One region of the Kitasatospora sp. NPDC058243 genome, then DNA from elsewhere that is predicted to be linked to it. Evidence: riboswitches for the same ligand, from Rfam matches in the RefSeq annotation. Region 1 holds a riboswitch; the other holds the start of a gene.
What was found. Region 1 has a riboswitch for cyclic di-AMP ahead of ACFVX9_RS26475 (M23 family metallopeptidase). Riboswitches for the same ligand answer to the same signal wherever they lie in the genome.

Region 1 (5,369 bases):
GTCCCGCGCAGACCCAGCCGGTGCCGGAACCGGTTCGCGGCCAGCACCGTCACCGCGGTCGCGGCCAGTACCAGCGTCACCCCGATCCGCACCCCGAGCGGATCCCGCACCACCGCCCCCAGCACCCCGCCGGCCAGCGCCGCGCACACCAGCACCAGCAGCTGCCCGCGCCGCAACAGCAGCCCGCCGACCACCAGCGGCAGCACCAGCGCCGACGGCGGCCAGCTGTACGGCAGCACGATCGGCAGGACGCTCAGCACCGCCGTCACCCCGAGCAGCACCCCCAGCGCGTACCGCGCGGCCCGGGCGTTCCCGTCCAGCAGCCGCAGGTACCACCGCCGCGCCCTCGCTATCGGTGCGGGCACGTGGACCTCCGCCAAGGGGTCGGCGGTCCCCTGTCATGACCACCAGTCAGCCCGGCCACACTAACCCGTCCACCCCCACCACCCCCAGGCCGCTGCCTGCCCGCCGCACGGGAAGTCGGCGGGTCCGACTTCTCGCGCATGTGTCACCCGGGGCGCTGGCCGTTCCGTCGTCGTGGGAGGCCGGGCGGGTCGTGCCGCGGCCGGTGCGGTGGCCGGGCGGGTCGTGCCGCGGCCGGTGCGGTGGCCGGTGCGGTGGCCGGTGTCTCAGGGGGTGGGCCAGGTGCGGAGGCCGGTGGTGAGGAGGGTGATGAGGCGGCTCTGGGTGGTGGCCAGGTCCTCGGCGAGCTGGAAGCCGCCGCCGATGGAGAGGGAGGCGAAGCCGTGGGCGACGGAGCGGACGGTGCGGGCGGCGTGGATCGCCTCCGCGCCGTCGAGGCCGTACTCCCGCAGGACGGCGATGATCACCCCGACGAGCCGGCCGGCCGCGCGGGTGAGGTCGTCGTCCGGCTGCGGGGCCTGGGGGAGGGCGTTGTAGCGGTGCGGGTGCTCGGTGGCGTACGCGTGGTAGGCGCGCAGCACGGTGGCGACGGCGTCGTCCCCGCTGCGGCCGACGGCGGCCTCGGCGAGCCGGTCGGCGAGTTCCTCGGTGACCCGGACGGCGATGAGCCGCCGCAGTTCGGTGAGGCCGCCGCTGACGTGCTTGTACAGCGACGGGGTGGCGACCCCGGCCCGGGCGGCGACGGCGGCCAGGGTGAGGGCGTCGGTGCCCTGCTCGTCGATGAGGGTGAGGGCGTGGTCGACGACCTGCTCGGGGGTGAGTCCTACTCGGGGCATGGTGTGGGCTCTCCGTCGGTGGAAGGCGTACGTGGCGGGGTGGGGCGGGGCGTGTGGGCGGGTGGGGCTGACGTGGGCGGACGGGGTGGGCGGGGCTCAGGCGAGTTCGGCGAGGAAGGGCAGCAGGGCGCCGGCGGTGGCCTGCGGGTTGTCGGCCATCGGGTAGTGCCCGGATCCGTCGATCATGACCTTCCGCGCGTTGAGCGCGGCGGCCTGCCGGTCGGCGACGGCTTCCGGCTTGGGGAAGTCGGGGTCCTTGCTGCCCATGATGACGAGCGAGGGGCAGCGGACGGCCGCGGTCCAGCCGACGGGCGCGGAGTCCCCGCCGACGTGTCCGCGGGTGGCGGTCTTGCGGCCGGGGGTGCGCATGGCGGCGACGAGTCCGGCCACGTACGTGTCGAAGTCGGCGGGCTTGGCGCCCGGGTAGGCCAGCTTGCGGTGGTAGAGGCCCCAGAAGGCGGGCGAGTGGACGGTCAGGGTGCCCATGACGCGGAGGGCGCCGCGCATGAGGGCGCCGGGCGGGGGGTTCTCGACGAAGGCGTCGATCAGGGCGATGCCGGCGACCCGCTCGGGGGCGTCGCCGGCGGCCTTGACGACCGTCGCGCCGGTGTAGGAGTTGCCGACCAGGACGGCGCGGTCGATGCCGAGGTGGTCGAGCAGGGCGAGGACGTCGGTGGCGATGGCGGCGGGGGAGTAGTCGTCCCAGACGATCGAGGATTCGCCGAAGCCGCGCAGGTCCATGGTGATGACCCGGTGGCCGGCGGCGGCCAGCAGCGGGTGGAGGTGCCGGTAGGCGGCGCGGGTGTCGAGCATTCCGGGGAGCAGCACGACGGGGGTGCCGTCGCCCTGCCGGGTGTCGTCGTAGGCGAGGCGGCCGCCGGTGACGTCGAGGTACTGGGTGGTGGGGGCGCTGGTGGCGTTCATGGTGGGCCTCCGGGGGCTGCCGGTGCGGGGCTTCGGCGGTGCTGCCGATAGCCATAAAGCTAAGGCTAATAGCCTTAGCCGTCAAGCCTTCGCGCCCTGTGGAGCGGGGGAGGTTGGCGGGGAGTGCCTGAATGAAGGGCCGTCCGTTGACGTCCGATCACGTGAGGTGGCGTCAATGGTGTTCAAGCGTGCCCAAGGGGCCCAAGGGGGACAAAACGCCCTTCGCGTCCCAGAGCGCCCCGTCCGTCTCCGGTCGTCCCGGGCGAACGGCTTGGAATCAGGGCCTCCTAGGATTAACGTTTGATAACGCAGCGCGGTCCTCAACGCCGTACCCAGACGGCACCGTGCGCCGTCGCCTAATCCCGCCGACCGGCCTCCGGGCAGGTCAGGGAGCCGGGGAACCACGTTCCTTGGGGTGAATCGGCGGGGCTCCGGCCCGGCCGTAGGAGACCTTCCTGCTCCGAACCCGTCAGCTAACCCGGTAGGCGCGAAGGAAGGAAAGGAGCGCGCCTCCGTGGCGTCGACGCACACCCCGGCACACCCGGCCGGCCTCGCAGCAGGTACCCGGCTCCTCGACCACCCCGGCCCGGACGGCCCCGAGTACGCGGGCCCGGAGGCCGAGACCAACCGGCACCGGATGCCGCGTCAGGTCCGTGGGACCTCCCCGCTGCTCGGCGTCACCGCCGTCGCCGCCACCCTGGGCGCCACCGGCTTCGCCTCCGCCACCCCGGCCGCCGCCCCCGCCATCGAGACCCCGGACGAGACCCCGGTCGCCCTCTCCGCCGACCCCGGCCTCGCGCTCGCCGCCCGCATCCAGCTGCAGGCCGACAGCCAGCGCACCGCCGCCGAGGAGGACGCCCGCGTCCAGGCCGCGAAGGAGGCGGAGGCCAAGGCCGCCGCCAAGGAGGCCGAGGCCAAGCGGGCCGCCGAGGAGGCCGAGCGGGCCAAGGCCGCCGCCCTCACCCTGCCGGTGCGCGACTACCACCTCACCGCCCACTACGGCCAGAGCGCCCGCTACTGGGCCCACCTGCACACCGGCCTGGACTTCGCCGCCGACACCGGCACCCCCGTCTACGCGGTCGGCCAGGGCACCATCACCTCGGCCGGCTGGTCCGGCTCGTACGGCTACCGGATCGTCGAGACCCTGCCCGACGGCACCGAGATCTGGTACTGCCACCTCTCCTCGATCATCAAGGGCTCCGGCAAGGTCGGCTCCGGCCAGCAGATCGGCAAGGTCGGCGCCACCGGCAACGTCACCGGCGCGCACCTGCACGTGGAGGTCCGCCCCGGTGGCGGCGCCCCCGTCGACCCGGAGACCTGGTTCCAGCAGCGCGGCCTCAACCCCTGACGCACCCGCGAAGCCCCGGCCGCCGGAACCGAAAGGCACCGGCGGCCGGGGCTTCGCCGCGTCACTCCCGAGCCTGGTCCGCCGGGTCCGCCGGGTCCGTCGGGTCCGTCGGGTCCGTCGGGTCTGCCTGGTCCGCCGGGACTGCCGATCCCGCCAGCTCCTCCAGGCGGGCGTCGAACTCCTCCTGCGCCAGCCCCGCCAGGTACGCGTCGATCTCCTCCTGCCCCGGCTCCGGCGCGAGGTCCGGGAACTCCTCCACCAGCAGTCGCGGCAGCCCGGGCACCGTCCACTCCCCGTACAGGTCGAGCGCGGCCTCCACCGCCGCCTCCTCGAACGCCCCGAAGTCCCCGGCCAGTTCGTCCGGCATCGGCCGCCCCAGCGCGGTCAGCTCGGTCAGGTTGCGGTAGCTGCGCCGCATCAGGCCCTGCTCCAGCAGCCGGCGCGCGCCGTCGGTGGCCATGCCGACCGAGATCACCCGGGTCGGGCTCCATCCCTGCTCGTCCACCTCGTCCAGCCAGCCGGTCTGCGCCAGTGCGGCGAACCTGGCCAGCCGCTCCTCCTGCGCCAGCTCCCGGAAGCCGGTCAGCCACTCCCGCACCGCCTCCGGATCCGTGACGTCCGCCCCGTACGCGTGCAGCAGCAGCGCGTACAGCCGGGGCCAGGTCACCAGGTCGGCGCGGCGCAGCAGCCCGGCCGCGACCTCCCCCTGCCACTCGGCCTCGGCGTGCAGCCGCTCCTGGCGCTTGGCGTTGAGCCGCTTGGCGGCCCGCTGGTGGTCGGTCAGCAGCCGGACGGCGGCGCCGTACGCGAACGGGTCCGCCTCCGGTTCGGGTTGGACGTACAGGTAGAGCCGCTCGTACAGCAGGTGCTCCACCGCGTTCGAGGTCAGTTCGGGCCAGCCGTCGTGCATCCTGCCCTCGCCCAGCTCCAGCAGGGCCAGCACCGCGCGCAGCGGCGCTTCGGCCACCGGGGTGCGGTCCTCTTCCGCCGCCCAGGCGAGCAGGTCGGCGGCCCTGGTGCGCGGGGCGAGCCGCAGGTCTTCGTCGTTCATAGCTCGAACGGTAACCGCTGGCCGGGAGTAGGGTCGGCTGCCATGGTCCCCGTACGACTCACCGGCCCCCGGCTGGCCATCCGCGAGTATCACCACACCCCCGGCGACGTGGACGCGCTGCACGGGCTGTTCGGCGACCCGGAGGTCACCCGCTACCTCCCCTTCGAGCCGCGCGACCGCGAAACCTGCGCCGACCAGATCGAGCTCTACCTGGAGGAGGCGATGGCGCCGGAGCGGGACACCTACCGGCTGGCCGTCACCCGGCGCGACGACGCCGAGGACCCGGTGGACGCCGTGCCGATCGCCCACGCCTCCCTCACCCTCGGCAAGCACCGCTCCGCCCACCTCGGCTACGTGCTGGGCCGCGACGTCTGGGGCCGCGGCTACGCGGGCGAGATCGCCGGCCTGCTCTGCGAGCTCTCCTTCGAGGCCCTCGGCGTGCACCGGCTGGCGGCCCGGGTCGACGTGGACAACGCCGCCTCCGCCAAGGTGCTGCTCCGGCTCGGGTTCCAGCTGGAGGGGCGGGTCCGGCACGACCTGTACAAGGGCGGCGCCTGGTCCGACTCGTACCTGTACTCGCTGCTCGCCGACGAGTGGACCGGCGCGACCGGCTGACGGCCCGGCGTGGACGTCCGGCGTGGACGTCCGGTGCGGACGTCCGACGCGGACCTGGGGGCAGGCCGGGGGGTTAACCCCACCCCCGATCCGCCAGGCCTCCGGATCCTCCCCGGCCCGCCGTTCGACCAGACTGATGCCATCAGCAGTCGAGAACGAGGGACCGGGGCCGGGACATGAGCAGCAGCCGAAGCACGCAGGACCGCGAGTGGGACGTCCTCGGTGGTTACGG
Region 2 (5,369 bases), on a different contig from region 1:
GACGGCGTCCTGCGGGTTCTTGGTGCCGGAGAGCATCATCGCGTCGATCGCGAGGTTGGCGTCGAGTGTGACGGTGACCTGGGCCATGGTGACTCCTCCTCGGGTGCCGGAGCAGCAGCATGCCCGCTGGGGGCGGGCTTTGACCATGGCCTCGGGCGGTCCTGCCCGGCGGTCTGCCGGCGGCCTTCCTACGGCGCCGGGCGACCGCCGGGGCGGGCGGCGACTGACAGATAACAGATGATGAAATCTGTTATCTGAAATCTGTTATCTGTCAGCCGTCAGTTGTCAGCTGTCACCCGCGGGTCGTGCTCAGACCCGGCCGGCGAAGTCCGGCGCCCAGTTGGCGACGGTCTGCAGGCGCACGCCCGAGCTCGGGTTGGCGGCCTCGACGTACTGGCCGCCGCCGATGTAGATCGCGACGTGGTAGACGCCGGAGTTCTGGCCGTTGTTGGACCAGAACAGCAGGTCGCCCGCCTGCAGGCTGTCCAGCGAGACGCGGGTGCTGGCGGCGGCCTGGTCGGCGGCGACGCGCGGGACGGAGACGCCCGCGGCGCGCAGCGCGGCCTGGGTCAGGCCGGAGCAGTCCCAACCGCCGTTGCCGGTACCGCCGTAGACGTACGCCTGGCCGACCTTCGACTGGGCGAAGGAGACCGCGGCGGCCATGCTGCCGGTGGCGGCCGGGGTCTGAGCGGGGGTCTGCGCCTGGGCGGCCGGCTTGGAAGCCGGCTTGGCGGCCGGGGCCGGGGCCGGGGCCGGGGCCGGGGCCGGGGCCTGCGGCTGGGCGGTCGGCTTGGCGTTCACGGCGGCGCCGTTGGAGGTCTGGCCGGACTTCTGCGAGCGGTCGAACCAGGTGAAGTCCGAGCCGGACTGGTCGGTCTGAGCCGACTGCTGGGCCTGGCCGCCGTCCTTGAACGAGAGGCGCTGGCCCGGGTAGATGGTGTCCGGACCCTCGGTCAGGGTGCCGCGGTTGAGCTCGTACAGCCGCTGCCAGCCGCCCTGGAGGTTGTGCTTGTCGGCGATCGAGGACAGCCAGTCGCCGGAGGTGACGGTGTAGTCGTCGCCCTGGGGCTGGGCGCTGTTCTGGGCCTGGTTCTGGCCCTTCTGCGCCGAGGTGCCGTTGGCGGAGTCGGCGGGGGCCTGTGCCTGGTCCTGGGCCGGTGCGGCCGGCTTGGCGGGCTTCGCGGCCGGGGTGGCCGGGGTGGCCGGGGCCTGGCTCTGTGCGGGCTTCGCGGCCGGGGTGGCCGGGGCCTGGCTCTGTGCGGGCTTGGCGGCCGGGGTGGCCGGGGTGGCCGGCTTCGCGGCGGGCTTGGTGGCGGTCGAGCTGGCAGCCGAGCCGGTGGTCGAGCCGGCCGAGGTGTCGACGGTGGCCGGGGTGCCGCCCTTGGTCAGGCCGGCCTGGACCGAGCACACCGGCCAGGCGCCGGGGCCCTGCGAGGCGAGGACCTTCTCGGCGACGGCGATCTGCTGGTCCTTGGTGGCCTGGTTGGCCTGGGGGGCGTACGCGGTGCCGCCGAAGGCGGCCCAGGTGCTGGAGGTGAACTGCAGGCCGCCGTAGAAGCCGTTGCCGGTGTTGATGCTCCAGTTGCCGGTGCTCTCGCACTGGGCGACCTTGTCCCAGGTGGCGACGGAGGCGGCGGAGGCGGTGCCGGAGGTGAGGCAGGGGATGGTGAGGCCGACGCCCGCGACGCCGATGGCGGCGATCACGCGTCGGGTACGACTGGACAGACGGGTGCCGTTGGTGGGCAGCATGAAGACGCAGTCCTCTCCCACGCCTGCGAGGTGAGCTGTCGGATTCGGGCTGGAGTTGCCCGGCCGCGCTGTGGGCGCGGCTTCACCCCTAGCCCTGGATCGTTCCGGGGAACGGTCCGGGGCGACTTACCTGTGGGTCCCCCGCTCCTGCCGTGGTGCGTTTTCGCGCTGCCAGGACATCCGACGGCAGGACTCGGCGTCGCGGATGAACTGGGTTCGTGTGGCCACGAACGGGGAGCACGTTAAGCAGACTTAAGTTCAAACTGCAAACACCTGTGACGCGCATCACGGTTTGGCGAGAACGGTCGTTCCCCTCGCTCGCCATGATCGAAAATGGCCGATTTCCGGCAATGCCGCGAAGGGCGTGCGCAACTGTCTGTGCTTCAGGAGGCGGGTGGCGGCGGGTCGGGTCCCCCGGGGCCCGCCCGCCGAGAAGGAGGTGCGTCCACACTGTGGCCGTCGGGGGATGGATCGAGCGGCGGCGAACAAATGCGGATAGAACGGACATCACACCTATTCGCCCCTTAACTCCCTTACGGGGCAAGCAGGAAGGGCCCGGAACGTAGCCGTTCCGGGCCCTTCACGCGTGCGGTGACCGCTACTGGCCGACCGACTCCTCGGTGGCGGTGCGAGCGGCGTGGGCGGCGTGACCGCCCCGGCCGGAGTGGTCGGCGTGCGCGCCCTCGGCGGCCTCCGCCGCCTCGGCCTCGGCCTGCGCCAGGGCCTCGGGGGAGGGTGCCGGCAGCGCGGCCAGGTAGGTGGCGGCGATCAGCTGGCCGACCGTCGGGTAGGCGCCCAGCGGCGCCGCGGACGGGCAGCCGGTCTCCTCGGCGGCCGTGGCGAGCAGTTCGGAGTCGGCCTCCGGCCCGATCACCAGCGGTGCCAGCGCCGGGCGCTGGGAGCCGGTCTCCTTGAGGTGGTTGACGGCCGCGGCGACCGAGCCCGGCACGTCGAGCGCGGCGGGCACGACCGGGACGGCCAGCCGGGCCGCCAGCAGGACACCGGTGATGCCGGCCGCGGCAGCGGCCTCCTCGCCGCCGACGGTGGTCAGCACGACGCCGTCCGCGGCGGTCGCGATGGCGAACAGCCGGGCCCGGTCGGCGCGTGCCAGGCCGGCCTCGGACAGGCGCACGTGCACGGCCTCGGCGAGCAGCGGGTGCGGGCCGAGCACGTCGGTGACGGGGGCTCCGTACTCCGCGGCGAGGGCGTGAAGTTCGGTCAGGAATCCGTGCGGGCCGGGTACCAGCGGCACCAGGACCGGCGCGGGCAGGCCGGCCTCGGCGGCCATGGCCAGCAGTTCGGCGACGGTGCGGTCGTCACTGTCGACCCCCTGGGCGGCTTCGCCCGGGAGGTAGCCGACGGCGGTCTGGATGCCGCTCTGCTCGCTGCGGACGATCGACAGCAGCTCCTCGACGACCGAGCGGGACTCGGGCCCGGCGGTCGCGGGCACGGCGAGCACCAGGGCCGGGGAGCCGGCCGGGATCTCGGGGCGCTCGGGGCGGCGGTGGCGCCCCCGCGCACGGGAGCCTGGAGTGCGGACGGGCAGTGGCGCGCCCGGGATGGCTGCGGTGCTCATGCCGGAGATCGTAGGACATCGGCCCGTCAGGCCTGCATTCGGCTGCCGTTCGAGTTTCACGTGGTCATGGCGGGTGTGCCGCGTTCCCGCCGTGTCCGTCCGGGCGGTTTGCCCGCAATCCGGACATATCTCACCCAGCCTTCGAGCGATCACCGCTCGTAGCCCTGACGTGTCCGACGGGGCGTCGAGTTGCCTGTGTGGCGCGTGAGATGTCTCACAGCCAGGAGGTCGCCTGACGGAGCGTCACGGCAGCGCGACTCCGGGCGTCTGAAGATCAACATTCAGCGGGGAACCGCTCACGGCCGGTTATCGAGAATCTGGCGATTCACTCGGCTATGTCCGTTTACGTACCGTCAGGAGAAGGGCCCGTGAAGAGTTCGGAACTGCCGGTGAAAGGCCTCGTGCACCTGCAATGTCCCGTGCTGATGCACGTGCACAGCAGCTATCATCGCGTCAAGTGAGGCGTTGTGCCGGGCCGGTACGGGGCCGGTCCGTTCGTTCGGCGGGTGCCGGGAGCGCCGCGCTGGACGACCACTCCGGAGCTCTTCGGGAGATTTCTATGCACGACTCGCAGGACACGCACGGCTCGTACGACACCTACAACGGGATGGCGGCCGCCGACCTCAAGGGGGTTCTCTGGCAGAAGAGCCTGCACAGCAACTCCCAGGGGAACTGCGTCGAGTTCGCGGCCCTGCCGGGGGGCGATGTGGCGATGCGCAACTCGCGCTTCCCGGAAGGGCCGGCGCTCATCTACACCCGGGCCGAGATCGCCGCCCTGCTGCTGGGGGCCAAGGACGGGGAGTTCGACCACCTGGCGGTCTGACCGGCCGCCGTCCTGCCATCGGGGGGCCGTCGTGGGTGCTGACACCGCGACGGCCTTTGTCTTGTCCGGGGCCGGTCCGGGGCCACGCGACGGGCGTTCTCCCGACGGGCGCTCTCGCGGCCGACCGCGCGCAGGCGCGGCGGGTGGTCCCGCGCACGGTTGGGGGCCCGGACGGGGGTCGGGCCGCCGGGGTGTCCGGCCGTCAGTCCGGCCGGCTCGTCCGGGGGGCCGGCCCGGCAATCGTCGTGGGAATCGTCCTGAGGACTGAGCCGGAGCCCGTGGCGCACCTGCGCCAGGCCCGTCGAGCCGCCCCGCGGAGCCCGGGGTGCGGTCCTCCCGGGGCCTCCCTCGGCCGGCCGCGCGCCGCCTGGCGCTAGGCCGAGCGCCGGTGCCGTCCACCGAGTTCGGAACCGGTGGCCGGCTCCGCCTCGAACAGGGCCCAGACCACCTTGCCGCTGCCCAGCGGGTGCCAACCCCAGGAGCGGCTGAAGGACTCCACCAGGTGCAGTCCGCGGCCGGACTCGGCGACGAAGTCCGCCTCCCGGGCGACCGGGCCGATGCAGCTCGGGTCGCTCACCGCGCAGACCACCTGGGGAGAGCGGTGGACCAGGCTTATTCGGATCGGCAGTCGGCCCTCGGGGGTCGGCTGTATGGGAAAGTCGTACTCGCCCTGGGCGCCACCCGCAGGGTCGGGTCGTGCGCCGATCGCATGCCGCAGTGCGTTGGTCACCAGCTCCGAGGCCACCAGCGCGACGTCGTCGAACAGCTCCATCAGGCCCCAGCGCTGAAGAGAGGTTCTGGCGAAGTCGCGCGCGGTTCTGACGGCTTCGAAGCGAGGAGCGAGCGTACAGGTGACCACATGGGGGTCAACCGCCAAAGCCGTACCGGTGCTCATGAAGAGCTCCTCCCATAAGGGGGCGGACACGGCTGGACCCGCCGGGGTCATGCCGGTCACCTCCGACTCGCTCGGCCGCTCGGCCGCCCCCTCGACCAGCGCGCGCGCACACGATCCCCCGGTGGCGCGGGGGAACGCTGCCGGGTCGGTGCACGGAGTCGCGCGTGGGGTCGACGCGGAGCCCGCGGGATTGCCAGGGATGTGCAGGTGCACGTGCACCATGGTGGTGTGCGCTCACTGCAGATGCAAGAGTCGATTCACGTGCAGTCGCACTATTGGCATATGCAAGCGCCGGATGCACGTGCATCCTGGTGTGTGGAGTGTGG

Region 2: another riboswitch for cyclic di-AMP. It lies ahead of ACFVX9_RS10990 (transglycosylase family protein); the one in region 1 lies ahead of ACFVX9_RS26475 (M23 family metallopeptidase).

Annotation. Positions count from the first base shown of each region.
Region 1 covers NZ_JBHVWW010000046.1:44,716-50,084, forward strand. Annotated here, with positions in the region: gene ACFVX9_RS26460 (PP2C family protein-serine/threonine phosphatase) at 1-365, opposite strand, end outside; gene ACFVX9_RS26465 (TetR/AcrR family transcriptional regulator) at 630-1,199, opposite strand; gene ACFVX9_RS26470 (alpha/beta fold hydrolase) at 1,296-2,123, opposite strand; cyclic di-AMP (ydaO/yuaA leader) riboswitch at 2,467-2,625, shown strand; gene ACFVX9_RS26475 (M23 family metallopeptidase) at 2,638-3,471, shown strand; gene ACFVX9_RS26480 (hypothetical protein) at 3,533-4,522, opposite strand; gene ACFVX9_RS26485 (GNAT family N-acetyltransferase) at 4,565-5,137, shown strand; gene ACFVX9_RS26490 (sensor domain-containing protein) at 5,314-5,369, shown strand, end outside.
Region 2 covers NZ_JBHVWW010000011.1:146,642-152,010, forward strand. Annotated here, with positions in the region: gene ACFVX9_RS10985 (hypothetical protein) at 1-87, opposite strand, end outside; gene ACFVX9_RS10990 (transglycosylase family protein) at 310-1,770, opposite strand; cyclic di-AMP (ydaO/yuaA leader) riboswitch at 1,757-1,917, opposite strand; gene ACFVX9_RS10995 (hypothetical protein) at 2,348-3,325, opposite strand; gene ACFVX9_RS11000 (DUF397 domain-containing protein) at 3,885-4,148, shown strand; gene ACFVX9_RS11005 (ATP-binding protein) at 4,522-5,043, opposite strand.